DNA from 3 places in the Serratia plymuthica genome. Region 1 is predicted to be linked to each of the others. Evidence: predicted binding sites of a transcription regulator. Region 1 holds the regulator's gene; each other region holds the start of a gene.
What was found. The regulator LexA, encoded in region 1, represses DNA repair genes until DNA is damaged. The targets are predictions, from matches to a motif close to TNCTGTATGTACATACAGNA.
Positions count from the first base shown of each region.

Region 2: the regulator LexA is predicted to act here: its motif matches at 5,670-5,689, upstream of dinB (DNA polymerase IV).
Region 3: the regulator LexA is predicted to act here: its motif matches at 5,230-5,249, upstream of JK621_RS09190 (metal-dependent hydrolase).

Region 1 covers NZ_CP068771.1:3,968,061-3,978,540, reverse strand. Annotated here, with positions in the region: gene JK621_RS18565 (anti-sigma factor family protein) at 1-637, shown strand, start outside; gene zur (zinc uptake transcriptional repressor Zur) at 820-1,332, shown strand; gene JK621_RS18555 (CsbD family protein) at 1,448-1,657, opposite strand; gene dinF (MATE family efflux transporter DinF) at 1,978-3,312, opposite strand; gene lexA (transcriptional repressor LexA) at 3,531-4,139, opposite strand; gene JK621_RS18540 (diacylglycerol kinase) at 4,259-4,627, opposite strand; gene plsB (glycerol-3-phosphate 1-O-acyltransferase PlsB) at 4,777-7,242, shown strand; gene ubiA (4-hydroxybenzoate octaprenyltransferase) at 7,298-8,170, opposite strand; gene ubiC (chorismate lyase) at 8,188-8,712, opposite strand; gene JK621_RS18520 (hypothetical protein) at 8,717-9,004, opposite strand; gene JK621_RS18515 (MFS transporter) at 9,105-10,480, shown strand, end outside.
Region 2 covers NZ_CP068771.1:725,508-735,987, forward strand. Annotated here, with positions in the region: gene JK621_RS03405 (NADH:ubiquinone reductase (Na(+)-transporting) subunit B) at 1-24, shown strand, start outside; gene JK621_RS03410 (Na(+)-translocating NADH-quinone reductase subunit C) at 14-808, shown strand; gene JK621_RS03415 (NADH:ubiquinone reductase (Na(+)-transporting) subunit D) at 801-1,430, shown strand; gene nqrE (NADH:ubiquinone reductase (Na(+)-transporting) subunit E) at 1,437-2,033, shown strand; gene nqrF (NADH:ubiquinone reductase (Na(+)-transporting) subunit F) at 2,049-3,272, shown strand; gene JK621_RS03430 (FAD:protein FMN transferase) at 3,273-4,304, shown strand; gene nqrM ((Na+)-NQR maturation NqrM) at 4,312-4,539, shown strand; gene JK621_RS03440 (glycerophosphodiester phosphodiesterase family protein) at 4,568-5,464, opposite strand; gene dinB (DNA polymerase IV) at 5,704-6,765, shown strand; gene pepD (beta-Ala-His dipeptidase) at 6,816-8,276, opposite strand; gene gpt (xanthine phosphoribosyltransferase) at 8,602-9,060, shown strand; gene frsA (esterase FrsA) at 9,304-10,480, shown strand, end outside.
Region 3 covers NZ_CP068771.1:1,928,760-1,939,239, forward strand. Annotated here, with positions in the region: gene htpX (protease HtpX) at 1-491, shown strand, start outside; gene JK621_RS09175 (MFS transporter) at 540-1,934, opposite strand; gene kdgR (DNA-binding transcriptional regulator KdgR) at 2,163-2,954, shown strand; gene JK621_RS09185 (L-cystine transporter) at 3,084-4,475, opposite strand; gene JK621_RS09190 (metal-dependent hydrolase) at 4,659-5,207, opposite strand; gene hxpB (hexitol phosphatase HxpB) at 5,729-6,394, opposite strand; gene JK621_RS09200 (YniB family protein) at 6,749-7,309, shown strand; gene JK621_RS09205 (fructosamine kinase family protein) at 7,348-8,217, opposite strand; gene JK621_RS09210 (GNAT family N-acetyltransferase) at 8,479-8,928, shown strand; gene JK621_RS09215 (metal ABC transporter permease) at 8,966-9,826, opposite strand; gene JK621_RS09220 (metal ABC transporter permease) at 9,826-10,480, opposite strand, start outside.

The DNA of each region.
Region 1 (10,480 bases):
GTCGCTGCTGGAGCGCAGCAATCTGCCGTTCAAACAGGCGTTTGCCCCTTTACTGGATGAGGCCCCGGCGCAACGGCTCCAGGCCAGATGGCCACTTGCCGCTCCTGCCCCGCAACGCGGCGTCAGCCGCCGTGCCCTGATTGCCGCTGCCGTCGGTTTTCTGGCGCTGGGTGTCGCGGGCGATCGCGCCTGGCTGCAGGCGAATCAGCCAGAAGACAACTGGCGCGGCCTGGTGGCCCAGTACATGGCGCTCTATACCCCGGAAACGCTGGCGGGCTTCGACAGTTCCCCAGCGCTACTCGCCAGCCAGTTGCAGCATACCGGTGAACGGCTGAACATTGCCCTCCCCGCTCCCAAACTGGCATTGAACGGCGCAGAGCTGAAAAATGCCCGCGTGCTGGCTTACGACGATCGTCGCATTGCTCAGTTGACCTGGCTGGACGCACAATTTGGCCCACTGGCGCTGTGCATCATTCAGCAACCGGGCAAGCCGGAGGCCGCACAAAGCGAACGGCGCCAGGGGATGAATGTGGTGTATTGGGCCGATGGCAGCCACAGCTTTATGCTGATTGGCCATAATCCGGCGGCGGAAATGACCATGCTGGCGGGGCGCCTGCAACGCTCACTTTCCGTCTGAGAGAAAATGGGCGTTGCTCACCGCGCAGGCGTCGGTATAGAGGCTGATTTTCCTCTTTTTTCAGGCGCGCAAACGCTGCCCCTGCCCCCCGTCACATCCTTATCAGCGGAAAAGGGTGCGACTCTCGGCGATTACGCTTAATCATGGTAAAATCGGTTTTTTTACGTACCGGGATATTTGCCATGAACTCAAGCACCCAGGAAAAACTGCTGGCGCAGGCTGAACAACTCTGCCAGCAGCGCAATGTGCGGCTGACGCCGCAGCGGCTGGAAGTGTTACGCCTGATGGCACAACAACCCGGTGCCATCAGCGCTTATGACCTGCTGGATCTGCTGCGCGTGGCTGAACCGCAGGCTAAACCGCCAACGGTCTACCGCGCGCTGGATTTTCTTTTGGAACAAGGATTCATTCATCGGGTGGAGTCGGCCAACAGCTATGTGTTGTGCCATCACTTCGAACAACCGATGCATACTTCCGCGCTGTTTATCTGCGATCGCTGTGCTCAGGTAACGGAACGCACCACCGAAGGGGTCGAGGAAACGCTGCAAAAGCTGGCGAAAGAGTCGGGTTTTGTGCTGCGCCACAGCGTGGTGGAAGCGCATGGCCTGTGTTCAGACTGTGTTGAGGTAGAGGCCTGCGACAGCAAGCATGATTGCGGCGAGCACGATCACAGTATCGCCATCAAGAAGAAATAAATGACGCGGGGTGGGTCAGGCACTTCCCTGTACCTGTGGCCGTGGCGTTAAGGGGATGAAAAACGCCAGGCCGGCTACGGTCGCTTACGGCCACCGTCCGCTGTGGCCCTGCTCGCTACCAGCGATACTTGTTGTGGTCTTCCCAGGATTTAACTTCTTTCTCGGCCGCCTCTTTCTGGTAGCCATAACGTTCCTGGATTTTACCGACAAGCTGTTCGCGTTTCCCTTCAATGACCGTCAAATCGTCATCGGTCAGCTTGCCCCATTGTTCCTTCACTTTTCCTTTAAACTGTTTCCAGTTACCGTCGGCTTGATCTTTGTTCATAGTCTCTCCGTTAACCTGTGCTAAATCAGTTTGACACTGTGCTGACAGGGCGTCTAACCCAGCAATTTTTATGGTCTATTACCGCTAACCAAAGGGATGCCACCCCCCATTAATTTAGCCAGCAACATGATTAAGTGTAGACGCAGATAACGAAAAAATAATAAAAACCAGAATAAAAATCCATTAACAAACATTTAAACAGAAAAATACGCCAACAAACAAAGCACTACCCGAATGGAGCGGCGCTTCGAAATATGTAAGCAAATACAAATAAAAACATAAGATAAATTACTTAATAGTCGGTAAGGCTCACTGGCTTATCACAGCGTAAACCAGGTGCCGTGCAGCCGGTGACGGTGCCAGAACCAGCCCAGCGCAATGCCCCGCAGCGACAGAAACACCGCCAGCGCCAGCCATAATCCGTGGTTGCCTAATACAGGGACGGTAAACAACGTCAGGCCGAAACCGACGGCCGCCACCGCCATGCTGTTGCGCATTTCTGCGCCGCGGGTAGCGCCAATAAACATGCCATCCAGCAGATAGCACCACACTCCCACCAACGGCAGCACCACCTGCCACGGCAGATAATGGCTCGCCAGCGTACGCAGTTCCGGTAAAGAGGTTAGCGCTGCCACGATATGCTGCCCGGCAAAGGCATACACCACCCCAAAAGCCAACGCCACCAGACAAGCCTGGCGACATGCCGCGCGCCACACCTTGTGCAGTTGGCTGTCGTCGCGGGCGCCATAGGCATGACCGGAATGCGCCTCTACCGCGTAGGCAAAACCGTCGAGCGCGTAGGCAGTGAAAGTCAGTAAATTCATCAGCACTGCGTTTACCGCCACCACGTCGCCGCCGAGCCGGGCGCCGAAGATGGTCAGCGAAGCAAAACACAATTGCAGCAACAATGAACGCAACATAATGTCGCGATTCAGCGCCAACAGGCGCCGCAGATTACCGCGCCAGGCCTGGCGCAGCATCGGCGCTGAAATACCGCGTACGCGCATCACCCGCCAGGCAAGCCATAGCCCCAGCAACAACGTGGCATATTCAGAGATGGCGGTGGCTATCGCCGCCCCCTGCACGTTCCAGCCCAACCCCACCACCAGCCAGATATCCAGTAAGATATTCAGCAGATTGCCGATAATCAGCAAGATCACCGGCGCACGCACGTATTGCACCCCAAGCAGCCAGCCCAGAATCACCATATTGGCCAGCGCTGCCGGCGCGCTTAACCAGCGGATCTCGAGGAAAAGCCGCGCCTGCTCCAGCACCGCGCCATCGCCGCCCACGATCTGCAACGCCATGCCGATCAACGGATGCCGCAGCAGCACAATCGCCAGCCCGGCCAATACCGCCATCAGCAGCGGCTGCATAAAAGCGCGCGCCAGTGCCGGCGGATCCTGCGCACCGAGCGCCTGCGCCGCCAGCCCGGTAGTGCTCATGCGCAGGAACAGCAGCAGCATAAACAGGAAGCTGGTAGCCATGGCGCCAATCGCAACGCCGCCCAGATAGGTAGAACTGTCCAGGTGGCCAATCACCGCCGTATCCACCAACCCCAGCAGCGGGACGGTAATATTGGAAAAGATCATGGGCAACGCAAGGCGCCATAGGGCTTTATCAGTATCGCTGGTGAAGGCAGAAAGCAGGCGCATAGTGAAATGTTCCCGTGGATACCCTTCATCTTTCAAGGTGCAGATGTGTTGGCTACGCGCGATCACCCCGGTCACTTACTTGAGTAAGCTCCTGCGGATTCTCTCGCTGGACGCCTTCCCGCGCCTTGAAATCTATTGGGTATTACATTGAAATCAGAAATGATATCGCCCCAGAGCTGGGGCGATTTAAATCAGGGGACGACGTTCAGGCGGGTGGGTTAAATCCAGTCGCCATTGCGGATCACGCCGACCGCCAAGCCTTCAATGGTGAAATTCTGCTGACGCAGATCGACCACGATAGGCTGGAATTCGCTGTTTTCCGGCAGCAGTTCAACCACATTGCCGTGCTTTTTCAGACGTTTGACCGTCACTTCGTCTTCAATACGCGCCACAACCACCTGGCCGTTACGCACGTCCTGGGTTTTATGCACCGCCAGCAGATCGCCGTCGAGAATGCCGATATCACGCATCGACATGCCGTTGACCCGCAGCAGGAAATCCGCGCTCGGTTTGAACAGGGAAGGATCCACCTTATAGTGCCCTTCGATATGCTGCTGCGCCAGCAGCGGTTCACCGGCGGCCACGCGGCCAATGAGCGGCAAACCTTCTTCATCTTCCATCAACAGGCGAATACCGCGTGAAGCGCCGGAGACGATCTCGATCACGCCCTTGCGCGCCAGCGCTTTCAGATGTTCTTCTGCAGCATTTGGCGAACGGAACCCCAGACGCATGGCGATCTCGGCGCGCGTTGGCGGCATGCCAGTTGACGAAATATGATCGCGAATCAGATCATAGACTTCTTGTTGTCTGGTAGTTAATGCTTTCATTCCGCCCCCTGTTTGTTTATACAGTCTTGCTGTGAGTATATACAGGTAAGCGCGGCTTGGGAACCGAAGAATGAATAAAAATCAGGGATTAGCGTCCCCGCCGCAATGAAGCATTCCACTCAGACAAAGTGCTGCCACAGTACAGAACCCCAGACAAACAGCGCCAGTACGATCGTCAGCGTTACCGCCGCCGACCCCATATCTTTCGCGCGGCCGGAAAGCTCGTGGTGTTCCGTACCCACCCTGTCGACAATGGCTTCAATCGCGCTGTTCAGCATCTCGACGATCACGACCAACAGTACCGATCCGATCAGTAAAATGCGCGCTATCGCACCCACATCCAGCCAGATCGCCAGTATGATAGCCAGCACGGTCGCCACCAGTTCCTGGCGGAAGGCGGCTTCGTGCTGCCAGGCAGCAGAAAAGCCTTTGTATGAGTAGCCGGCGGCTTTAATAATACGGGTCAGGCCGGTTGCTTGGTTTGCCATGTTTTTTAGTGCCTTTCACAGAGGTAAGTCATAATTATAGAGCTTGGGTCAGGAAACTCTCCCGGCTCCCGGTTTTCCAACACCACAGATCTGCTACCCGGTTTCTGGTATGCTTGCGGCGCATTGCTAACAAGAGGCTTCACGTTGTTATGTCAGGTTGGCGTAAAATTTATTATAAATTATTGAATTTACCACTCAAATTGTTGGTAAGAAGTAAGGTTATCCCTTCAGATCCGGTCACGGAGTTAGGGTTGGATCCCACACGACCGATTTTGTATGTTTTACCTTATAATTCCAAGGCGGATTTGCTGACGCTGCGCACCCAGTGCCTGGCGCAGGATTTGCCCGATCCCCTCAATCCGCTGGAGATAGACGGCACCGTACTGCCAAGCCACGTGTTTATCCACGACGGCCCGCGCGTATTCCGCTACTACACGCCGAAAGAAGAATCGGTAAAACTGTTTCACGACTATCTGGATCTGCACCGCAGCAATCCGGATCTCGATATTCAGATGCTGCCGGTTTCGGTGATGTTCGGCCGTTCTCCGGGCCGCGAAGGTCACGGCACGCCGCATCTGCGCTTGCTGAACGGCGTTCAGAAATTCTTCGCCGTGCTGTGGCTGGGCCGCGACAGCTTCGTGCGTTTCTCCAACACCGTTTCACTGCGCCGAATGGCGACCGAACACGGCACGGACAAAATTATCGCGCAGAAACTGGCGCGCGTGGCGCGCATGCATTTCTCGCGTCAACGTCTGGCCGCCGTCGGCCCGAGCCTGCCGGCCCGCCAGGATCTGTTCAATAAGCTGCTGGCCTCCAAAGCGATCGAAAAAGCGGTCGAAGACGAAGCGCGCAGCAAGAAAATTTCCCACGAAAAGGCCCAGCAGAACGCCATTGCGCTGATGGAAGAGATCGCCGCCGACTTCTCGTACGAGACGGTGCGTCTTTCCGATCGCGTGCTGAGCTGGACCTGGAACCGGCTGTATCAGGGCATCAACGTCACCAATGCCGAGCGCGTGCGCCAGTTGGCGCAGGACGGCCACGAGATCGTGTATGTGCCGTGCCACCGCAGCCATATGGACTACCTGCTGCTGTCCTACGTGCTGTATCACCAGGGCCTGGTGCCGCCGCACATCGCCGCCGGCATCAACCTCAACTTCTGGCCGGCCGGGCCGATCTTCCGTCGCCTGGGCGCGTTCTTTATTCGCCGCACCTTCAAAGGCAACAAACTGTACTCGACGGTGTTCCGCGAATACCTCGGCGAGCTGTTTACCCGCGGCTACTCGGTGGAATACTTCGTCGAAGGCGGCCGTTCCCGTACCGGGCGCCTGCTGGAACCGAAGACCGGCACCCTGTCGATGACCATTCAGGCCATGCTGCGCGGCGGTACTCGCCCTATCACGCTGGTGCCGATCTACATCGGTTACGAACACGTGATGGAGGTAGGTACCTACGCCAAAGAACTGCGCGGGGCGACCAAGGAAAAAGAGAGCCTGTTGCAGATGCTGCGCGGCCTGCGCAAACTGCGTAATCTCGGCCAGGGTTACGTCAACTTCGGCGATCCGCTGCCGTTGACCGCCTATCTGAACCAGCATGTGCCGCAGTGGCGCGAATCGATTGACCCGATCGAAGCCCAACGTCCAAGCTGGCTGACGCCAACGGTCAACGACCTGGCGGCCAAGATTATGGTGCGCATCAACAACGCGGCCGCCGCCAATGCCATGAACCTGTGTTCCACGGCGCTGCTGGCCTCACGCCAGCGCTCGCTGACCCGCGAGCAGTTGCTTGAGCAGTTGGAGTGTTATCTGCAACTGATGCGCAACGTGCCTTACGCCGGCGACGTCACCGTGCCGACCCAGACGCCGGACGAGCTGCTGGATCACGCGCTGAACATGAACAAGTTCGAGGTGGAGAAGGATAACATCGGCGATATCATCATCCTGCCGCGCGAGCAGGCGGTGCTGATGACCTATTACCGCAACAATATCCACCATCTGCTGGTGCTGCCTTCGCTGATCGCCACCATAGTGATGCATCACCGCCGGGTGTCACGCGCTGAGCTGCTGCGGCAGATCGGCCTGATTTACCCGATGCTGAAGGCCGAACTGTTCCTGCATAACGACAAGGAACAGTTGCCGGAAGTGCTGCGGCCGCTGATCGAGGAAATGATCCGTCAGCAGCTCATCTGCGACAAAGGCGACGATCTGGTGCTTAACCCGGCGCGCATTCGCCCTCTGCAGTTGCTGGCAGCCGGCGTGCGCGAAACGTTGCAGCGCTATGCCATCACCATGTCTATCCTCAGCGCCAACCCGAGCATCAACCGCGGCGCGCTGGAGAAAGAGAGCCGCATCATGGCCCAGCGCCTTTCGGTGCTGCACGGCATCAACGCGCCGGAGTTCTTCGACAAGGCGGTGTTCTCTACCCTGGTGGCGACGCTGCGTGAAGAAGGCTACATCAACGATATCGGCGATGCCGTCCGTGAGCACACCCTGGAGGTGTACAGCATGCTGAGCGATTTGATTACCCCGGAAATCAAGCTGACTATCGAAAGCGTCAGCATGCCGGCGGAAACCAGCGTGCAGCCGGAAACGGCGACAACGGAAGAAAAAGACGAGTAATTGGTTAATAAACAAAAAGGCACCGTCAGGTGCCTTTTTTATTGCCGAAATACCGCTAACCCTGCCAGTAACTCAATGCGATACCGATAAACAACACCAGCCCGACGTAGTTGTTATCCAGGAATGCCTTGAAGCAGGCATCGCGATCGCGGGTGGCGATTTGCTTTTGCTGATGGATAAACAAGGCGCCCGCCAGCAGCAACGACCAATAAAATGCCCCGCTCAGCTGTGCGAGATATCCAACCCACAGCAACAGCAGCAGTGTGGCGAACTGCAGCAGACCGACGATCAGCTTGTCGTAACGGCCAAACAGAATGGCGGTGGATTTGACGCCAATCTTCAGGTCATCGTCGCGGTCTACCATGGCATACAGCGTATCGTAAGCCACCGTCCAGCAGATATTGGCCAGCAGCAGCAGCCAGCAACTCAGCGGCAGCGACTCGCTGACGGCGGCATACCCCATTGGAATACCCCAGCCAAACGCCGCTCCCAGCACGAACTGCGGCAGATTGGTAACCCGTTTCATAAACGGATAGACCCACGCCAGCGCCAGCGCCGCCAGCGATAGCCAAATGGTCATGCTGTTCAGCGTCAGCACCAGCCCAAACGAGACCAGCACCAGCACCACGAACAGGATCTTGGCCTCTTTCTCGCTCACCCGGCCGCTCGGCATTGGGCGCCCCGCGGTACGCTTCACATGCCCGTCAACGGCGCGATCGGCATAGTCATTGACCACACAGCCGGCAGCGCGCATCAGGAACACCCCAAGGACAAACACCAGCAGAATGGACAGCGGCGGCACACCCTGCCCCGCAATCCACAGCGCCCACAGCGTTGGCCACAGCAGCAACAGGCTGCCGATCGGTTTATCGAGGCGCATCAGATGGCTGTAAGCCCGCCATTTGCTTTGAGTCACGCTTCCCTCCAAGGTATTTCCTCTCCTCATCATGCAGTTTCCGTACTGCCCGCCGCGTACAACGGCGAAGCAGGTAAAAACAGTTCGGTCAGCAACAACGGCTTGCCCGCCAGCCGCAAACGGGAACGGCGCGCCCACAGCGCATCCTGCCGCCCCATATGAATGTAATCGCGAGTCAATTCACCGCTGCTGAACAGGTAACGCCCCAGCGGCAGCGTGCCCAAATCCACCAGCGCCTGATCCGGCCCGGTCAGGGTTTCCTGCGGGATCACCGTGCGCCCCAGCAGCCAGGGCTGGTTATCGCCCAGCAGTACAATCTCACGCAGCCAGTAACGCGGGCTGTCCGGCAGGTGCTCGGCCTCTTCACCCAACTGGTCGCGGGTGACGAAACATTCGCGCTGCGGTTCGACGTGCACGCGCCCGCAGTGGCGTTCAAAACGGCGGGTCATGGATCCTGGCTCCATCAGCCAGTCACTGACGGCGGCGGGTACCGGGGGGGATTGCGCAGATAACCACTCAAGCGGCGGCAGGATGGAATCCCTATTGCCAGACATTGTTCTACTCCAGGCCTGACGCCTCACCCTGCGGGCTGCACCAGACCATACAAACTGTTAACAGAAATCCATTGTAACGCAGAAATCCAAAAGCGGCAGGCGGATTCGTGGCGCGGCAGGCAGCAAAATCGCTGCGATAAAACGCCGTAATGTCATCTTTCTGCCATCTGTTTTCTCTACCTTCAATCCCCGGAGCGATGGGGATTCTGTGATCGTCTGCAAACTTTCGCCTCTGCGGCATTGTTTTATCTACGCGCGTAGATACCTTTGCAAGGCAACGTTGAATCGCCATCAGACCGACACTTTTGTCAGCAAATCTTATTGCCGACGCCAGGGAAACCATCTTTAACGGCGCCACTCATGGCGCATGACGAAAAGAGGACATCAATGCCATGAGCGAAACAACGCTTGCCCCCCCACAGGCCACCGGCGATACGCTGGCAGCCGATGAACGCCTGGCCACCAAAGAAGGGCGCAGCCAATTCTGGCGCGCCACCTTCTCATGCTGGCTCGGTACCGCCATGGAATATGTCGATTTCGCCCTGTACGGCCTGGCGGCCGGCATGGTGTTCGGCGACGTGTTCTTTCCCGAAGCCACCCCTATGGTGGCGTTGCTGGCCAGTTTCGCCACCTACTCGGTCGGTTTTATCGCCCGCCCTATCGGCGCTTTGATCTTCGGCTGGATTGGCGATCGCAAAGGCCGCCGCGTGGTGCTGATCTCCACCGTGGCGCTGATGGGCGTCTCCACCACGCTGATCGGGCTGATCCCCTCCTACGCGCAAATCGGCGTCTGGGCGCCAACCTGCCTGGTGATCCTGCGTTTTGCCCAAGGGTTCGGCGCCGGGGCGGAGCTTTCCGGCGGTGCCGTGATGCTGGCGGAATACGCACCGGCCAAACGGCGCGGACTGGTCGCCTCAATCATTGCTATTGGCTCCAACAGCGGCACCCTGCTGGCCTCGCTGGTCTGGTTACTGGTGTTGCAGTTGGATAAAGCCGATCTGATCGCCTGGGGCTGGCGCATTCCGTTCCTTGCCAGCATCCTGATCGCCGGGGGCGCGCTCTATCTGCGCCGACACGTGCGTGAAACGCCGGTCTTTGAACGGGAACTGCAGCAAAATCATCAGCGGATGCTCGACAGCGCCGCCGCGCCGGATGACCGCAGCTATCTGCAGCGCACCAAAGCCTTCTGGGTGATGCTCGGCCTGCGCATCGGCGAAAACGGTCCGTCTTACCTGTGCCAGGGCTTTATCGTGGGCTATGTCGCCAAGGTGCTGATGGTGGATAAGTCGGTGCCGGCGTTGGCGGTGATGATCGCTTCACTGTGCGGCTTTCTGGTGATCCCGCTCGCCGGTTGGCTTTCCGATCGCTTCGGCCGCCGCATCACCTACCGCTGTTTCTGCCTGCTGCTGGTGCTGTATGCCTTCCCGGCTTTCTGGCTGCTCGACAGCCGCGATCCGGCGACGGTGATTTCGGTGATTGTCGTCGGCATGTGCATTGCGTCGCTGGGGATTTTTGGCGTGCAGGCCGCTTATGGGGTGGAACTGTTCGGCGTCAAAAATCGCTACTCAAAAATGGCGTTCGCCAAGGAGCTGGGTTCTATCCTCTCCGGCGGCACCGCGCCCTTGATCGCCACCGCGCTGCTGTCCGGTTTCGGTCACTGGTGGCCTGTCGCCTGCTATTTTGTTGTAATGGCGGCCATTGGCTTAATCACTACCTTCTTTGCACCGGAAACCCGCGGCCGCGATCTCAATCTGCCGCAGGATGCGGT
Region 2 (10,480 bases), 2.2 Mb from region 1:
CGGAGAAAAGCCCGTGGCGAATGAATCCAAAAACGACACCATCGGTAAAACGCTGCTGGTGGTACTGCTGCTGTGTCTGGTGTGTTCGGTCGTGGTGGCGGGTTCCGCCGTCGGCCTGAAGTCCAAACAGCAGGAGCAAAAGCTGCTCGACAAGCAGCGCAATATCCTCGACGTGGCCGGCCTGTTGCAGCCGAAGATGGAAGGTGAGCAGGTCAAGGCGCTGTTCACCCAGCGCATCGAACCGCGCCTGCTGGATTTGAACAGCGGCGAGTTTGTGGCGGGCAATGCGGCGGCGTTCGATCTGGCCGCCGCGCTGCGTGACGATGCCAAAAGCGTCGCGTTGTCGGCGGGCGAAGATCCGGCCGGCATCAAACGCCGCAGCAACCGGGCGGAGATCTATCTGGTGCGCGACAACGGCGGGGCGGTGAATCAAATCGTGCTGCCGGTCTACGGCACCGGCCTGTGGTCGATGATGTACGCTTTTGTGGCGCTGGACAGCGACGGCAACACGGTGAAAGGCATCACTTATTACGATCAGGGGGAAACCCCGGGTCTGGGCGGTGAAGTTGAGAATGCCGGTTGGCGCCAGCAGTGGATCGGCAAAAAGCTGTTTGATAACGACGGCAAACCGGCGATCCGCGTGGTGAAAGGCGGGGCGCGTCAGGGGGATGAGCACGGGGTGGACGGTTTGTCCGGTGCCACGCTGACCTCCAACGGTGTGCAGCACACTTTTGATTTCTGGTTGGGCGAGCAAGGTTTTGGCCCATTCCTGCAAAAAGTCCGTGAAGGAGCGCTGAAAAATGGCTGATTCCAAAGAGATTAAGCGGGTCCTGCTCGGGCCGCTGTTTGACAACAACCCGATAGCCTTGCAGGTACTCGGGGTGTGTTCCGCGTTGGCGGTGACCACCAAGCTGGAAACGGCGGTGGTGATGACCATCGCGGTGACCCTGGTCACGGCGTTCTCCAGCTTCTTTATTTCCCTGATCCGCCACCATATTCCGAACAGCGTGCGCATCATCGTGCAGATGGCGATTATCGCCTCGCTGGTGATCGTGGTCGATCAGCTGCTGCGCGCCTATGCGTTCGAGATTTCCAAGCAGCTGTCGGTGTTTGTCGGCCTGATCATCACCAACTGTATCGTGATGGGGCGCGCCGAAGCCTACGCCATGAAGTCGCCGCCGATTGAAAGCTTTATGGACGGTATCGGCAACGGGCTGGGTTATGGGGTGATCCTGGTGCTGGTCGGTTTCCTGCGCGAGCTGATTGGCTCGGGCAAGCTGTTTGGCATTCCGGTGCTGGATACGGTGCAAAACGGCGGCTGGTATCAGCCGAACGGCCTGTTCCTGCTGGCGCCGAGCGCGTTCTTTATCATCGGCCTGCTGATTTGGGTGCTGCGCACCCTGAAGCCCGCACAGATCGAAAAGGAGTAACGGCCGATGGAACATTATATCAGCCTGTTTGTGCGCGCGGTGTTCGTCGAGAACATGGCGTTGGCGTTCTTCCTGGGGATGTGTACCTTCCTGGCGGTGTCGAAGAAGGTGTCGACCGCCTTCGGTCTCGGCATCGCGGTGACCATCGTGCTCGGCATCTCGGTGCCGGCGAACAACCTGGTCTACAACCTGGTGCTGCGCGATGGCGCGTTGATGGAGGGCGTCGATCTGAGCTTCCTCAACTTCATTACCTTCATCGGCGTGATAGCAGCGCTGGTGCAGATTCTGGAGATGATCCTCGATCGCTTCTTCCCGTCGTTGTACAACGCACTCGGCATTTTCCTGCCGCTTATCACCGTGAACTGCGCCATTTTCGGCGGCGTGTCCTTCATGGTGCAACGTGACTACAACTTCGCAGAATCGGTGGTGTACGGCTTCGGCTCCGGCACCGGCTGGATGCTGGCGATTGTCGCGATGGCGGGGATCCGCGAAAAACTCAAGTATGCCAACGTCCCCGCAGGGCTGCGCGGTCTGGGCATTACCTTTATCACCACCGGGCTGATGGCGTTGGGCTTTATGTCCTTCTCCGGTGTTCAGTTGTAAAGGCGGGAAGAATCTATGGAAATTATTTTAGGCGTCGCGATGTTTACCGGCATCGTTATGGTGCTGGTACTGCTGATCCTGTTCGCCAAATCAAAGCTGGTGAACACCGGTGACATTGCGGTGGAAGTCAATGGCGATCAGGGCAAGAGTTTTAATGCGCCGGCGGGCGACAAGCTGTTGAACATGCTCTCCAGCCAGGGGATCTTCGTGTCCTCGGCCTGCGGTGGCGGCGGCTCCTGCGGCCAGTGCCGGGTGGTGATTAAAGAGGGCGGCGGCGATATCCTGCCGACCGAACTTTCGCACATCAACAAGCGCGAAGCGAAAGAAGGCTGCCGCCTGGCCTGTCAGGTGAACGTGAAGCAGAATCTGAAAATCGAGCTGCCGGAAGAAATTTTCGGCGTGAAGAAGTGGGAGTGCGAAGTTATCTCCAATGATAACAAAGCCACCTTTATCAAAGAGCTGAAGCTGAAAATTCCCGATGGCGAAGACGTGCCGTTCCGCGCCGGCGGGTTTATCCAGATCGAAGCGCCGGCCCATGACATCAGCTATGCCGATTTCGACGTGCCGGAGGAGTACCGCGGCGACTGGGACAAGTTCAACCTGTTCCGCTATCGCTCGGCGGTGAATGACACCACGGTGCGCGCTTACTCAATGGCGAACTACCCGGATGAAAAGGGCATCATCATGCTCAACGTGCGTATTGCCACGCCGCCGCCGCGTGCGCCGGACGTGCCGCCGGGCATTATGTCCTCCTATATCTGGTCGCTGAAAGCCGGCGACAAGGTGACCATCTCCGGGCCGTTCGGCGAGTTCTTCGCCAAAGACACCGACGCCGAAATGATCTTTATCGGCGGTGGTGCCGGTATGGCGCCGATGCGTTCGCATATTTTCGATCAGCTCAATCGCCTGAACTCGAAGCGCAAAATCACCTTCTGGTACGGCGCGCGTTCGCTGCGTGAAATGTTCTATGAGGATGATTTCAATCGGCTGCAGGCGGAGAATGAAAACTTCACCTGGCACGTGGCGCTGTCCGATCCCCAGCCTGAGGATAACTGGACCGGCTACACCGGCTTTATCCATAATGTTCTGCTGGAGAACTATCTGAAGCACCACCCGGCGCCGGAAGACTGCGAGTTTTATATGTGCGGCCCGCCGATGATGAACGCCGCGGTGATCAAGATGCTGAAAGATCTGGGTGTCGAAGATGAAAATATCATGCTGGATGATTTTGGTGGCTAAATGCGCATAGGGGAAAGGAAGGGCTGGATGACGGCGCTGGCGCTGGGCGCCACGTTGTTGTTGACCGGTTGCGGGCCGGAACAGGTGAATCTCGATGGCAAAACCATGGGGACGTCTTATTCGATCCGTTATGTCACCGGTGACGGCACGCCGTCGGCGGCCAGAATACGGGCTGAGATCGACAAACGCCTGGAGTTGGTGAACGATCAAATGTCTACCTACCGGCCGGGTTCGGAACTGAGCCGCTTCAACGCCAGCCGTGAGGTGGACAAACCCTTCCCGGTATCGGCCGCGACGACCGAAGTGGTGCTGGAGGCGCTGCGCATCAACCGCGTGACTGACGGCGCGCTGGACGTGACCGTCGGGCCGCTGGTCAATCTGTGGGGCTTTGGCCCGGAAGGGCGACCGGACAAGGTGCCGAGCGCTGCCGCACTGGAACAACGCCGCGCCTGGACCGGCATCGACAAACTGTCGGTGCAGGGCAACGCGCTGGTGAAACACATTCCGGAACTGTATGTCGATCTCTCGTCCATTGCCAAAGGTTATGGCGTGGATGTGATAGCCCAGTACCTGCAATCGCAGCAGGTGAAAAACTACATGGTGGATATCGGCGGTGAGGTGCGTACCCGTGGCCACAACGGCGAGAAAAAACCCTGGCGTATCGCCATTGAGCGGCCGACGGCCGGCGTGGAGCAAAAAGCGCAGTTGGTGATTCAACCGGGCGAGATGTCTATCGCCACCTCGGGGGATTACCGCAACTACTTCGAGCAAAACGGCGTGCGCTACTCGCACACCATAGATCCGATCACCGGCCGGCCGATCCATCATCATCTGGTTTCGATCACCGTACTGAGCCCGACCTGCATGGCTGCCGACGGTCTGTCGACCGGGCTAAACGTGCTGGGGCCGGAGCGAGGTATGGCGTTGGCCAACCTGATGGGGATCCCGGTGTTCATGATTGTGAAAACCGCCAACGGATTTGAAGAGCGTTACTCCGAGGCGTTTAAACCCTATCTGAAAAAGAGCTCATGAGGCCGCTATGTTGACGGTATTTATCGCCACCTTCGTGCTGTTTCTGCTGGTTATCGGCGGCATGTCGCTGGGCTATGTGTTCAAGCGCAAAAGCCTGCAGGGCAGTTGCGGCGGCATCACTTCGCTGGGGATGGAAAAGGTTTGTGACTGCCCGGAGCCTTGTGATGCGCGCAAGAAGCGCGAAGCCAAAGCGGCGCTGCGGCGGCGGCAGTTGGAAAAACACCGCATCCTGTAATTGAAAACCCGGCTTGTACCGGGTTTTGTCATTTGGCCTTGCGGAAGTTTTTTGCGTCGGCCGGTGAGTTGACCATCACCCCGTCTGCCCCCAGCGCCAGTGCCTGCTGGTATTCCGCTGGTGAATTGACGCCGAACAAAATGATATGCGCCGGGCCTTGCGAACGGAAACAGTCGATCGACTCTTTATCCCAGATCAGAAACGCTTTCGAGCGCCCTTCGCCCAGAGTGTATTTTTCCACCACTTCCACTTCACGTTTCAGCTCCAGCCCGTACCAACGCGGTTGTTGATTATCCGCTTTCAATTCGCACTGGTGCGCCATGGCGACATTGGCCAGCAGGGTGCGGGTTTCGTCGCGGCTTTCAAAGCGTTTGACCTGCGGCGGCAGCGCCTGCAGGTATTTGGCATCGGTAGAATACACGCGGGTGCGGTTCAGGCTGTCGGTCTTCTCCAGCGTCGCCAGCAGCGCTTTGCCGAATTGCGCCGGGTCGGCGTCCGGCGACTTGATATCCAGATAGAAGGTCACCTTGGGGAAAGCCTCCAGGATCTGGTCCAGGCGCGAGATGCCGATGCCCTTGCCGCGAAACGGATGCGTTTCACCTTTTGCGAATGACCAGCCGGCGTCCACTTTAGCCAGTTGATCGGCCGTATGGGCGGAGACCGGCCCTTGCTCGTTGGTCAATGCGTTGAGATCGGAAGGGCGGTACAGCACGATCGCGCCGTCTTTGGATTGTTGCAGCGTGATCCAAATGGCGTCGGCGCCATTTTTCAGAGCAGTTTCAATGGCGATGCGGGTGTTTTCCGGCGCGTCTGCGGTGCCGCCGCGGTGGGCGATAATGGCCGGGGCATGGCCGACAGCGGCGCCTGACGCCAGCGAAACCAGCGACAGCGTGGAGGCCAACAGCAAATGAGAAAACCTGATCATGCGAGATACCTTATATGCTATATCCGTCGTCTTTCAGGCGGCAGCCTGGTGAGCGGCGACATGAAATCCATAGGGAATAAGAATGAGAGAGCGTGAGTCAGCGGAGATCATACTATTGAAAAATTAAGCTTTTTTAACAACGCGGAAATATCTGGCGCAAACGCCGTTTTCTCCCTACCCGCCGAGTCTTGAGCTTTCGATTATTGGCTGTATACTTATACAGTGTTATTGGAGGCGCGATGCGTAAAATCATTCATGTCGATATGGACTGCTTCTTCGCGGCGGTAGAAATGCGCGACGATCCCAGCCTGCGCGATATTCCGTTGGCGATCGGCGGCAGTGCCGACCTGCGCGGGGTGATTAGCACCGCCAACTATCCCGCACGCCGCTATGGCGTGCACAGCGCCATGTCGACGGCGATGGCGTTTAAACTGTGCCCGCATCTCAAACTGTTGCCGGGCCGTATGGCGGCGTACAAGGAAGCCTCGCTGCACATTCGCGAAATCTTTGCCCGCTACACGCCACTGATTGAACCTCTGTCGTTGGACGAAGCCTATCTGGATGTGACCGACTGCAACCGGTGCAACGGTTCGGCGACGCTGATCGCCCAGGAAATCCGCCAGGCGATTGCCGAAGAGCTTAACCTCACGGCCTCTGCGGGCATCGCGCCGATCAAGTTCCTCGCCAAAATTGCCTCAGAGCTGAACAAACCGAACGGACAATACGTCATCACGCCGGCGCAGGTGCCGGATTTTTTGCGGCAACTGCCGCTGAGCAAAATCCCGGGCGTGGGCAAAGTGACCGCCAAACGGTTGGAAGACGTGGGGTTAATCACCTGCGCCGACGTACAGCAGTACGATCTGGCGTTGCTGCTCAAGCGCTTCGGCAAGTTTGGCCGGGTGCTGTGGGAGCGCTGCCAGGGAATAGACCTGCGCGCAGTCTCGTCGGAAAGGCTGCGTAAATCGGTAGGGGTGGAGCGCACGCTGGCGGAAGATATTCATGATTGGGAAGACTGCGAGGCGTTGATCGTCGACAAGCTCTATCCCGAGCTGGAAATGCGGCTGCGCAAGGTGAAACCGGATCTGCATATCGCGCGCCAGGGCGTGAAGCTGAAGTTTCAGGATTTTCAGCAAACCACTCAGGAACACGTCTGGCCGGTGCTGAATAAAGACGATTTGCTCAACGTGGCGCGGCAGGCATGGCGTGAGCGACGGGAAGGCCGTGGCGTGCGGTTGGTCGGCTTGCACGTAACGCTGCTGGATCCGCAGCTTGAGCGGCAACTGTTGTTGCCGTGGGAATAAAAAGGCCGGCGAGAGGCTAGCCTTTTACCGTTAAACGCTTAATTACGCGATTACGCGCGCTCGGGGATGGCTTTCAACAGCGCGGTCAGCAGCTTCCAGTACAGGCCGACGCTTTCGATATGAACCTGCTCATCCGGCGAGTGTGGCCCGGTGATGGTTGGCCCAATCGACACCATATCCATGTTCGGGTACGGCTTTTTGAACAGGCCGCATTCCAGACCGGCGTGGATCACCATGATGTTCGGCGTCTTGTTGAACAGATCCTGATAGATCTCGCGCACCAGATGCATGACCGGTGAGTCCGCGTCCGGCTGCCAGCCAGGGTAGCCGCCTTTTGGCGCCACTTTGGCGTTGGCCAGTTGGCCCAGCGCGGTCAGCATCTCGACCACGTAATCTTTGCCGCTGTCGATCAGCGAGCGGATCAGGCAGATGATTTCCGCTTCGTTCTCGCTGGTGGTGACCACGCCAACGTTCAGCGAGGTTTCCACCACGCCTTTTACCGCGTCGCTCATGCGGATAACGCCGTTTGGCGTAGCGTTCAGCAGGGCCAGGAAACGCTGCTGGCTGTCGGCGGTCAACGCCTGAGAGGCGCTGGTCACCGGCTCCAACAGCACGGTGATGTTCTTCTCTTTGGCGGAAAGCTCGTTTTGCAGCGTGCTCAGGAAGGCCTGGCTCAGCGCTTTCAGCGCGTCGGCTTTTGCCGCCGGTACGGCAACCACCGCAGAGGCTTCACGCGGGATAGCGTTGCGCAGGGTACCGCCGTTCAGATCCAGCACGCGCAGGTTCAGCTCTGCGGCATGAGCGAACAGGAAGCGCGTCAGCAGCTTGTTGGCATTGCCCAGGCCCACGTGGATCTCGGCGCCGGAGTGGCCGCCTTTCAGGCCCTTGAGGGTCAGCTTCAGCGTCTGATAGCCGGCCGGTACCGCTTCGCGCTGCAACGGCAGGGTAGTGATGAAATCAATACCGCCGGCGCAACCCATGTAGATCTCGCCTTCTTCTTCTGAGTCGGTGTTGATCAGGATATCCGCCTGCAGCCAGTTAGGCTGCAGCCCGAATGCGCCGTCCATGCCGGCTTCTTCGGTCATGGTCAGCAGCACTTCCAGCGGGCCGTGTTCGACGCTGTCGTCAGCCAGCACCGCCAACGCAGAAGCCATGCCGATGCCGTTGTCGGCGCCCAGCGTGGTGCCGCGCGCCTTGATCCACTCACCGCTGATATACGGCTGAATCGGATCCTTGGCGAAGTCGTGCACGGTGTCGTTATTTTTCTGCGGCACCATATCCAGGTGCGCCTGCAGGGCAACCGGTTTACGGTTTTCCATGCCTTTGGTGGCCGGCTTGCGCAGCAGGATATTGCCTACCTGATCGCGTTCGGCATGCAGATTCTTCTCTTTGGCCCACGCGAGGATGTGCTGCGCCAGTGCTTCTTCATGATAAGAAGGATGCGGAATAGAGCAGATTTTGGCAAAAATATCCCACAGCGGCTGTGGTGAAAGTTGAGACAATTCAGACACTATAGGTCTCCTGTGACAGCATTCTCAGCATGGCGTGAATGCCGCTCGGTTAGGGTGGATTGGCATCGGTGCGTTTTTTGGCACGATCTCCAGAGAATATCACTTTATTCAGGGGCGCGCGCGTACCCTATTGCACTGTTTAAGGGGGATAATACACATATCTGACGTGCGATTGCTTGTTTATGCAGGATCAATCACCAGACGAAATACTTATGATTTCCACAGTACAACTGGTATTCGGCTCAACCAGTCTCTATAATCTCGCGCAACCTTTTTTCCCCTGATCACGAGTAAGCCACACCATTGCTGGCTGGGATACCATTTTATGAGCGAAAAATACGTTGTTACCTGGGACATGCTGCAAATGCAAGCGCGCAAACTGGCTCACCGCCTGCTGCCTGCTGACCAATGGACGGGAATTATTGCCGTAAGCCGCGGCGGCCTGGTGCCGGCAGCCTTACTGGCGCGCGAATTGGGCATCCGCCACGTGGATACCGTCTGCATTTCCAGCTATGACCATGACAACCAACGCGAAATGAAGGTACTCAAGCGCGCCGAAGGCGACGGCGAAGGCTTTATCGTGGTCGACGATCTGGTGGATACCGGCGGCACCGCGAAAGCGATCCGCGACATGTACCCGAAAGCGCATTTCGTCACCATTTTCGCCAAGCCGGCAGGCCGCCCGCTGGTGGACGACTATGTGGTCGATATCCCACAGGATACCTGGATCGAGCAGCCGTGGGACATGGCGGTGACCTTCGTGCCACCGATCGGCGGCCGTTAATCCCCGCTCGCGCCAGTAAAACGCCCGGTTATGCCGGGCGTTTTCGTTTCTGATTTTCGCCCCTAAATAATTGGAGTTGCATCACAACAAAACCAAGGGTTTTGTTGAACAGTGCTTGCGCTGGCCCCAACACAGATGCAGCTTCAAGTATGACGGGTTTATCTCTCCAGAGTTAGGTACACTACCTCCAGTTAAGTAGGCTGTTTGCGGCCTACGGCCAGATTTACGGAGGCTGTTGTTACCATGGCACAAGCCAACCTTTCTGAAATCCTGTTCAAACCCTCATTTAAACACCCCGAGACCTCGACGCTGGTGCTGCGTGCGCGCAACAAAGCCGGCGCCGATCTGCACTCCACGCTGGAAGGCAACACCGTCAGCAACTGGTACCGTATGCTCAACCCGTTGCTGTGGGCCTGGCGCGGCGTTGATCCGATCGAAATCAACGAAGTGCTGGCGCGTATCGCGGTCGCCGATGTGGAACATACCAACGACAAACTGCTCGATACCGTGATCGGTTACCGTAACGGCAACTGGATCTACGAGTGGGTGCATCAGGGCATGCTCTGGCAGCAGCGGGCATTGGAACAGCAAGATCCGCTGATCGGCGGCCAATACTGGCTCAACGCCGTCAACTTTTACAGCATCGCCGGCTATCCGCACCTGAAAGGCGACGAACTGGCCGAACAGGCCGAGGCGCTGGCCACCCGCGCCTATGAAGAGGCCGCGCTGCTGCTGCCTTACCAGCTCAAGGTGCTGGAGTTCCGCATTGAAGGGGGAAGCAGTATTAACGGCTTCCTGCACCTGCCGGAGAAGGGCGAAGCGCCGTTCCCGACGGTGCTGATGTGCGGCAGCCTGGATACCCTGCAGACCGATTATCACCGCCTGTTCCGCGAATACCTGGCGCCGCACGGCATCGCCATGCTGACCATCGATATGCCTTCCATCGGTTCTTCTTATAAGTGGAAGCTGACGCAGGATTCCAGCTTCCTGCATCAGCAAGTGCTGGCCCAACTCTCTTCGGTGCCCTGGATCGACCATCAGCGCGTTACCGCATTTGGCTTCCGCTTCGGCGCCAACGTGGCGGTGCGCCTGGCTTATCTGGAGCCGCAGCGGTTGCGTGGCGTGGCCTGCCTGGGGCCGGTGGTCCACAGCCTGTTGTGCGACGTCGGCCGCCAGCGAGACGTGCCGGACATGTATATGGACGTGCTCGCCAGCCGGATGGGGCTGGCCAACGCCTCGGATAACGTGCTGAGGGTGGAACTGAACAGCTATTCGCTGAAAACCCAGGGATTGCTGGGCCGCCGCTGCCCGACGCCGATGCTGGCGGGTTATTGGGATCGGGACCCGCTCAGCCCGAAAGAGGAGGCGCAACTGATCGCTTCGTCTTCGATGGACGGCAAGTTAATGGCTATTCCACGAG
Region 3 (10,480 bases), 2.0 Mb from region 1:
GGGATGAAGCGGAAGCGGTTATCGCGCACGAAATCAGCCACGTCGCCAACGGCGATATGGTCACCATGACGCTGATTCAGGGTATCGTGAACACCTTCGTGATCTTTATCTCTCGCCTGATTGCACAAGTCGCCGCCGGTTTCCTCGGCAACCGCGACGGTGAAGGCGAAAGCAACGGCAACCCGATGATTTATTTTGGCGTGTCGATGGTGCTGGAACTGGTGTTCGGCATTCTGGCCAGCATCATCACCATGTGGTTCTCACGCCACCGTGAGTTCTACGCCGACGCAGGCTCCGCCAAACTGGTGGGCCGCGAGAAGATGATTGCAGCGTTGCAGCGTCTGAAAACCAGCTACGAGCCGCAGGAAGCGGGCAGCATGATGGCGTTTTGCATCAACGGCAAATCCAAGTCGTTCAGCGAACTGTTCATGTCGCACCCGCCGCTCGATAAACGTATCGAAGCGCTGCGTTCAGGTCAGTACCTGAAGTAACGCTGAGAAGGTTAAAGACCCCGGCTTGCCGGGGTTTTTTTATGCCTGCTATTTGGCTTGCGGGCTGTGTTCTGCCTGCTCCGCGCGCGGTTGGGTGATACGCAGGCTGCTGACCGCGGCCGCCAGTGTGGCGAAGGTGCCGGCCAGGATAAGCGAGGCGTGCGTACCTGAAGTGGGGAACAGGTTGAACATCAGCGCCACCAGCGCGGCGCCGGAGGTTTGTCCTAACAGGCGGGCGGTGCCTAGCATGCCACTGGCACCGCCGCTACGGTTGCGGGGCGCGGCAGAAATGATGGTGTGGTTATTCGGCGACTGGAATAGTCCGAAGCCGGCGCCGCACAGCACCATGCGCCAGATGATGTCCAGATCCGACGGGTTATGCGGCAGCAGCGCCAGCAGGAACAGCCCCAGGGCAAACACTCCCAGCCCGATACAGCCCAACAGCCCGGCGTGAACGCGCTCCACCAGTCGCCCGGCGATCGGCGCCATGACGATAATCGCCAGCGGCCAGGGCGTCAGCAGTAGCCCGGTAGCCACCTCATCGCGGCCCAGCGTGCTTTGCAGAAAGAACGGCAGCGAGACCATTGCCAGCATTTGCGCGGTGAAAGAACAGATGGAGGTGCCCATCGACAGGGCGAAAATAGGGATACGCAGCAGGTCGACCGGCAGCAACGGAAACTCTTGTCGCAGCTGGCGGCGGACGAAGAAGAAGCCGATAACCAGCAGTACGGCGATCTCGCTGAATATCAGCGTCAGGCTCTGCCCCTGGGCAAAGCCGCTGATGGCGGTGATCAACAGCCCGAAGGTCAGGGCGTTCATCGCGGCGCTGGTCGGGTCAAAACGCTGATTGCCGCTTTTCTGGCTGTTGCCGGGCAGGAACTTCATTCCCAACACCAGCGCCACAATGCCAATCGGCAGGTTGATGGCGAACAACCATTGCCAGGACGCCACGGACAGTATCGCCGCCGCCACCGTGGGGCCCGCCGCCGAGGAAAAGGCGACAATCAGTGAGTTGATGCCCATGCCGCGCCCGAGAAAGCGCTGCGGGTAGATAATGCGGATCAGCGCAGTGTTGACGCTCATGATGGCGGCGGCGCCAAACCCCTGAAGCACGCGGGCAATGGTCAAGGTTGCAAGCGAATCGGACAGGGCGCAAAACAGCGAGGTAATGCTGAACACCAGCAAGCCGGCCTGATAGATGCGGCGATAGCCAATCAGGTCGCCGAGCGAGGCCAGCGAGAGCAGTGAAATGGTGATGGCCAACTGATAGGCGTTAACCACCCAGATCGAACTGGCCGGGCTGGCGTTAAGATCGCGTGCGATGGTGGGCAGCGCCACATTGGCGATCGCACCGTCAAGCACGGAAACGGTAATGCCCAGGGCGATGGCGAGGATGGCCCCATAGCGTTGCGGGACGGGGAGGCCGTCAGTACAAGAACGCATGTTGATCTCGAAGGTATTAATACGGGGGAGTATTAACATGCTAATCATATTCGGCGGAGATTGCACCTGCACTGGCCGGCTCAATTGTAATAACCGATGAGAGTGGGCCTAATCCATTCATCTTATGGCATTTTCCTTGGCTCCATTGCGTGGCCTCAGGGCTTGCGCGTATACTGAAACCCTTGTTCAAATTTCTTAAAACAGAAAAAGCTGAGTAGGATATTTACCATGGCTAACGCAGATCTAGATAAACAACCGGATTCTGTTTCATCAGTGCTGAAAGTGTTCGGTATCTTGCAAGCGCTGGGCGAGGAACGCGAGATCGGCATTACCGAGCTTTCCCAACGGGTCATGATGTCCAAAAGCACCGTCTACCGTTTTCTGCAGACCATGAAGTCGCTGGGCTATGTTTCGCAGGAAGGGGAATCGGAAAAATATGCGCTTACTCTCAAGCTGTTTGAACTCGGCGCCAAGTCGCTGCAGAACGTCGATCTGATCCGCAGCGCCGATATCCAGATGCGCGAGTTGTCGAATCACACCCGTGAAACCATTCACCTCGGGGCGCGGGATGAAGACAGTATTGTCTACATCCATAAAATCGACTCGATGTACAACCTGCAGATGTATTCGCGCATCGGCCGTCGTAACCCGCTGCACAGCACCGCCATCGGTAAAGTGCTGCTGGCCTGGCGCGATCGTGCTGAAGTGGAACAAATCCTGTCGCAGATTGAATTTACCCGCAGTACTCCGAATACCCTTACCAGCGCCGCTGAGCTGCTGTTGGTGTTGGATCAGGTGCGCGAGCACGGAGTGGGCGAAGACATTGAAGAACAGGAAGAGGGGCTACGTTGCATTGCGGTGCCGGTATTCGATCGCTTTGGCGTGGTGATCGCCGGGCTTAGCATCTCGTTCCCCACGATCCGTTTCTCCGAAGATGCCAAGGCGGATTACGTTAAACGCCTGCATACCGCCGCACGCAACATTTCCGAGCAAATGGGCTACCACGATTACCCCTTCTGAGCCTGCCGGCGTTTGATGCGTAAAGGCGTGCCGTTCACGGAAGCAGCCTTTATCCTTTAAATGAACCGCTATCGCAGACATAAAAAAACCGGAGCATCGCAGCCCCGGTTTTTTTATTGCGGACGACACTTACTGGTGAGCCAGTTCCACTTCGTCTTCGCTGTCCATAATGTTTTTGTCCGTCTGCTTCATCAATTGGCTGGTGACGGTGCCGGCGGTCATTGAACCGCTGACGTTCAGCGCGGTGCGGCCCATGTCGATTAGCGGTTCGACCGAAATCAGCAGGGCGACCAGCGTGACCGGCAGGCCAAGCGCAGGCAGCACAATCAATGCGGCGAAGGTGGCGCCGCCGCCGACACCGGCAACGCCGGCGGAGCTGACAGTGACGATACCGACCAGCGTGGCGATCCACACCGGATCCAATGGGTTGATGCCAACGGTTGGGGCAACCATAACCGCCAACATTGCCGGATAGAGGCCTGCACAACCGTTCTGGCCGATGGTGGCGCCGAACGAAGCGGAGAAGCTGGCGATGGATTCCGGAACGCCCAGGCGGCGAGTCTGCGCTTCAACGTTCAGCGGAATGCTGGCGGCGCTGGAGCGGCTGGTGAAGGCGAAGGTGATGACCGGCCAGACCTTGCGGAAGAATTTCGCCGGGTTAACGCCGGTGAAGGCCAGCAGCAGGGCGTGTACCCCAAACATGATTGCCAGACCGAGGTAAGACGCCACCACGAAGCTGCCGAGTTTGACGATGTCGTGGATGTTGGAACCGGCCACCACTTTGGTCATTAACGCCAGCACGCCGTACGGGGTCAATTTCATCACCAGACGTACCAGCTTCATCACCCAGGCTTGCAGGGTATCGATAGCCACCAGCACGCGCTGGCCTTTCTCTTTATCGTCTTTCAACAATTGCAGCGAAGCCACACCCAGGAAGGCCGCGAAAATCACTACGCTGATGATCGAGGTCGGGCTGGCGCCGGTCAGATCGGCAAACGGGTTTTTCGGCACGAACGACAATACCAACTGCGGTACGGTCAGATCCGCCACTTTACCGACGTAGTTGCTCTGGATGGCCGCCATGCGCGCGCTTTCTTGCGTGCCTTGCACCAGGCCTTCTGCGGTCAGGCCAAACAGGTTGGTCACCAGCACACCCACCAACGCGGCGATAAGCGTGGTGAACAGCAGAGTGCCGATAGTCAGGAAACTGATTTTTCCCAGTGAAGAGGCATTATGCAGCTTGGCGACCGCGCTCAGAATTGAGGCGAATACCAGCGGCATTACGATCATTTGCAGCAGTTGCACATAGCCGTTACCGACAATGTTGAACCAACTGATGGATTCTTTCAGAACCGGGTTATCCGAGCCATACACCAGTTGCAGGCCCAGGCCGAACACTACGCCCATCGCCAGGCCGACCAGCACTTTTTTCGCCAGGCTCCATTGCTTATGGCGGGTTTGCGCCAACAGCAAAAGGAGGGCGACAAAAACCACCACGTTAATTACCAGCGGAAAATTCATCCCCAATGTCTCCAATCATTTTTCTTATATAAAAACGGCTAAGCACCAAAATGTAACGATACGAAATATCGTAACAGTTTGCGCAACGGCTCACTTATATCCAAATGGAATTTGATATAACTTCGAATATGAATTTGTTTGATTAATATACTTTGTGAATGTTTTGTGGGCGATTTTTTGTGATTACAGTCTGATATTTTTGATTTGTTCAAAGTAGGACTGCACTGGAATGGTGCAGTCTCCCTGCCAATAGATGGCGAAAGCTACCAGACACAGGCACAGGGCGCGCTCCAGCTGGTTGCCTTTCTGAGAATTTAGCACCGGCAAACGGAAACGCCAGCGACAGGGCCAAAGCAACGGCACGCCGGCAGGGGTGAGCATGTCGGCCAACAGGTGGCTGAAATAGCCAATGATCATGGCATGCAGCACGTCGGGTGGAATTGGCCAACTGCGTGGCACGTCTAACTGGAACAGCGCCATACCGCCGACGATCGCCAGCAGGCTGTGGGTGAAACCGCGGTGCCCAAAGGCGCGGGAGATGGGAATGGCGATCCAGCGCAGGCGTTGGCCCAGCACCGATTTGGGGTGATCGATATCGGGCAGCAGTGAGGTCAGCAGCGCGGCAGGAATGATGTGCCACCAGTCCCCGCTGGCCAGTTCCGGCGTCACTTCGGCCTTCTTGGCGAAAATCGCGCAAGCGACAGAGAAAATAAGATGTCCTTCCGCGGTCATGCTGCTGTTGTTCCGGCTGGTAAACTGTTAATTTATCCAGTATATGGGAAAATTAACAGTAGCGGAAGCGGTTACCCTGTAACTAATTGTTTATTTTCCCCGGTTTTACAACGAGTTGTTACGTGACAGGATTATATATTGCGCGTTTGTGGAACCGCGGCGGTAAAAAAGGGCACCGGCCGGGTGCTGCGCAGCCATTACAGGGGAAAGGGGATCCGCGCAGTTCACTGACGGCAACATGGTCCATATCGCCAAAGAACTGGTTCTCAATGCCTCTTAGACTCAAGAAATGCGGGAGAAAGCGCCGAACGGCAGGGTTGCGCTGCGTGGCAGTGACAGCGCTCGCCGGCTACCCGGCGCTTTCTTGATGTCCCAGCATAGAGATGGCGGTACGTTTATTCAATAAAAATGAAATAATGTTTTATTTATTTTTTGACCTAAGGCAGAGTTTTGAACGTTAGCGGGGGACGCTGAAGATAAAAGAGAAGCAGGGCGGCAGCGGGATAACGCCGCCGCGAAGATTAGGCCAGATGCTCGGGTGTGAGCTGTTCGAGGGTATCGAGCTTATGGTCCGCCAGTGCCCAGCGCGTGTCGTGGCGATACTCTGGCGCCGGGATGACGATTGAACGCATTCTCGCGGCCTTGGTGGCAATCATGCCGTTGAACGAGTCTTCCAGCGTGATGCAGCGCAACGGATCGCTGCCGAGACGTTCAGCGGCGATCAGGTAAACTTCCGGGTGCGGTTTGCTGTAAGGCAGATATTCGGCGGACACCAACTGGTCGAAATATCCCGCCAGATCGAACATCTTCAACACTTGTTGTTGCATGTGCAGTGGCGATGCGGAGGCCAGGCCAATATTCAGATCCCGGCTGCGGCATAGTTCCAATGCCTGTTGCACGCCCGGCAGCAACGGCCGTTTTTCATGCACCAGTTCAATGGCGCGTTCGATAATCCGCGCAGAGACGTCCTCCAGAGAAACGCCTTGCCACGGCATGGCCTGATACCACATTTTTACCACCAGATCGATGCGCAGCCCGAGGGTGTCCGGCAGTTTATGGCGGTCAGACAGATCCAGCCCCAGTGCGCCAAAGATATCCAGTTCCGCCTGTAGCCACAGAGGTTCTGAATCGATCAACAAACCGTCCATATCAAAAATAGCGGTTTCAATGCGTTGCGAATAGGCCATTAGCGATTAACTCCTGCCGGCGTCGGTGAATGTATCCGTCACTTTATCATCGCCAGGAACCAGACTAAAATTTTTGCCCGCCTGTTTGCGCCGCATTCGCTTTAGGTGCCTTGTCGAAACGCAGTATCGCCAGCATCCACGGGTGAAGGGCAAAACAGAAAACAACGCCTTTCCGAACGATTGAAGTAACGCTATAGCCTTTTAATGTGAATGCATTGTCGCCGTTAAGTTGTTGAAAACGGCCAATCCCGGCTACGCTTGTAGCACCGCAAGGCTAAAGAAAACGGTGGGCGAGTTTCAGTAACTACAGGTAGACTTAGCCAATTACGGTTACGTCGCTTACAAGGGGAACACATGACGTATCAACAGGCTGGGCGCATCGCCATTGTAAAACGAATTCTTGGCTGGGTGGTTTTCATTCCCGCGTTGCTGTCGACGCTGATCTCGCTGCTGCTGTTTTTCTATCAACACAGTGAGAAGACCAAAGGCATTAATGCGGTGATGTTGGATTTCGTCCACGTGATGGTGGATATGGTGCGCTTCAATACGCCGTTCCTGAATATCTTCTGGTACAACTCGCCGGTGCCGGACGTCGCGAGAAGCCTGTTCAGCGGCGCCAATCTGATGTTTATCATTATCTATTTTTTGATTTTTGTCGGGTTGGCGTTACAGGCATCAGGCGCGCGTATGTCGCGCCAGGTGAAGTTTATCCGTGAAGGCCTGGAGGACCAGATGATTCTCGAACAGGCCAAGGGTGATGAAGGGCATACGCGCGCACAACTGGAAGAGCGCATTACGCTGCCACATCACACCATTTTTCTGCAGTACTTCCCCCTGTACGTCTTGCCGGTGGTGATCGCGGTCATTGCCTGGTTCGTCATCAGGTTGCTTGGTCAACTGGCCGGCGCGGCTTAAGGCGGGGCCAGGTCAAGGCGCTGCATAGCGCCTTGATACTAGCGAGCTTGAGGGCGCAGCAATGCTTCTACCGCACGCTGCGCCTTGACCAGATGCTGGCCACCAAACAGATTGCTGTGGTTAAGCAGATAATACAGCTGATACAGCGGTTGGCGTTCAATAAACCCATGCTCCAACGGCCAGACGCTCTGGTAACCGTCATATATCTGCGGCGGTAGCTCAGGGTATAGCGGCAGCATCGCCAGATCGCATTCGCGATCGCCCCAGTAGCTGGCGGGATCGAACAGGATCGGGCCGTTGGTGGTCATGCCGCAGTTGCCCGGCCACAGGTTGCCGTGCAGCAATGAAGGCTGCGGCTGATGGTGCTGCAGGCGCAAATACACCACGTCGATGATTTCATCAATATCGCCAAAGGTCATGCCTTTTTCCGCCGCCAACTGCAGTTGCCAGCCGATGCGTTGTTCGGCAAAGAATTCCGACCAGCGGCGTTGCCAGGCGTTGGGTTGCGGAGTGGTGGTCAGATCGTTATCGAAGTCGAGACCGAACTGCGGCTGTTCGCTCCATTTGTGCAGATGGGCCAGCTGTTGGCCGAGGCAATGGGCGCCGTGGGCGTCGAAGGGTTTCAGCGGCTGGTATTCCAGCAGCAGGAAGCTGTAGTCACGATCGCTGCCGACGCCATAAACCTGCGGCACCCGCACGGTTTTACTGCGCGCCAGCAATGCCAGTTGATCGGCTTCGGCGGTAAAGATCGGCAGCATTTCGCGGGCATCGCATTTGACAAATACCTCGTTGTCACCGTAACTCACGCGCCATGCCGGGTGGATTTCTCCCCCGGGCAGTTCAGTTCTTTCGCGGATTTCTGCGCTGCCAAGATGTTCACTTAACAGACGGCTAACGGCTTGCCACATGGTACACCCCCTCTGTGTTGCCTGCGAATTCATTAGGTTAGCGTCTTTACCGTTGCGAAAACACGACCTGGCGCACACTGGCACCAACGGAAGGCGATTTTTTCGCCACCGCGTTTGCTCAAAGTATATACGCTATTGATTAATTTAAGCACTGTGCATGTTGCAACTTGGTGGTATGGGGGTGATGTTTATTAGGCTGATTGCACATGTCGCGACAGTAGAAACTTTGGATGGTTTTCATTATCAATGAGATGAGAAGAAATGGAGCAAAATCAGCAATGGCAACGCGGTGAATACCTGATCACCAGTGATAAAAGTGATTTAAATATTGTCTTTACGCATGCTTTTTTGACCACTTCAACGTGGGCGACCGGTATCTCGCTGCAGACGGTGCAACAGTCAATCGACAACAGCCTGTGTTTCGGTTTGTACCATCAGCAGCAACAAATTGGCTTTGCCCGTCTGGTGACGGATTACGCCACTTTCGGTTATCTGTGTGATGTCTTTGTCTCCCCGGATTATCAGGGGCAGGGGTTAGCGCGTTGGCTGATGGATTGCACGTTGGAACACCCTGTGCTGCAACGGTTGCGACGGATTATGTTGGTGACTGGCACTGCACCCTGGTTGTACCAAAAAGTGGGTTATGAAGCGATTAATCGTGAGGATTTTGTCTGGCATATTGTTCGGCCGGATATCTACCAGCAACACTAATATGAAGTGGCGGTGCAATGACGCACCGCCACCCATTTTAGTGTTTATCGCTGAGTAAGCCCTCTTCGTGACGTTGTAACGGTTTGAGTTTGCTGTAGAGCAGGGCGATAACAAACGCAATTGCCTGAACGATCACAATACAGGGGCCGGTCGCACCGTCGATGTGAAAGCTTACCAGGGTGCCGAGCACGCAGGAGAATACCGACACCAGCGTCGCGATGATCAGCATGCGATCGAAACTGCGGCAGAGCATAAAGGCAATGATGCCAGGGGCTATCAGCATCGCAATCACCAGAATCACCCCGACTGCTTGCAGAGAAGCGACAATGGTCAGCGCCAGCAGGCACAGCAGCCCATAATGCAGCAGTTTTACCGGCAGACCTATGACCCTGGCATGGCCGGGATCGAAACAGTAGAGCATCAGATCTTTACGTTTTAGCAGTACCACCACCAACGTAATGCCGGCAATCAGCAGCGTTTGCTTCAGCTCGGCGTCGGTAATGCCCAGCATATTGCCGAACAGGATGTGGCTCAGATGCTGGTCGGTATCGACACGGGAAAACAGCACCAGCCCGAAGGCGAACATGCCGGAGAAAACGATGCCCATTACCGTGTCCTCTTTCACCCGGCTGTTCTCTTTCAGATAGCCGGTGGCCACTGCGCAGAAAATGCCGGAGAAAAACGCACCGATCACCACCGGGATGCCAAGCACGAACGCCACGACGATGCCGGGCAGCACCGCGTGCGAGATGGCATCGCCCATCAGCGACCAGCCTTTGAGCACCAGATAGCACGACAGCACCGCGCACACCACGCCGGTAACGATAGCGGCGAGGATTGCCCGCTGCATAAACGGGTAGGCGAAGGGTTCACTGAGCAGTTGATACAGGGTTTCCATCAGTGGCCTCCGGTCTGTTCGCGGGCAACGCGGCGCCGGGACGACAACAGGCCGTGTTTGGGGGCGAAGAAAAACGCCGCCAGGAACACCAGCGTCTGCAGGGTCACGATCACGCCGCCGGTCGCGCCGTCGAGGAAGAAGCTCAGATAGGCGCCGATGCCGCTGGTCAGCGCGCCGATGATGATGGCGATGATGACCAATCGGCTAAAGCGGTCGGTCAGCAGATAGGCGGTGGCGCCTGGCGTAATCACCATGGCGATCACCAAAATCGCCCCGACGGTTTGTAATGCCGCGACGGTACAGGCGCTGAGCAGGGTGAAGAACAGAATTTTCATCCGCAGCGGCGACAGGCCAATCGACACCGCGTGGCTTTCGTCAAAGAACACTGCCAGCAGGTCTTTCCACACCAGGCACAGAATCAGCAGCGAGACGCCGATGATAATCTCGACTTGCAGCACGTCTTCGTCGGCGATGCCGAGAATATTGCCGAAGATAATCGACTGCACGTTAATCGACGTAGGATTGAGTGAAATGATCAGCAGCCCGACGGCGAAGAAGGTGGAAAAAATAAAGCCGATGATTGCGTCTTCACGCAGCCGGGTAACGTGGCGTACCAGCGTCATGGCCAGCGCGGCCAGCATGCCGGTGAAGAAG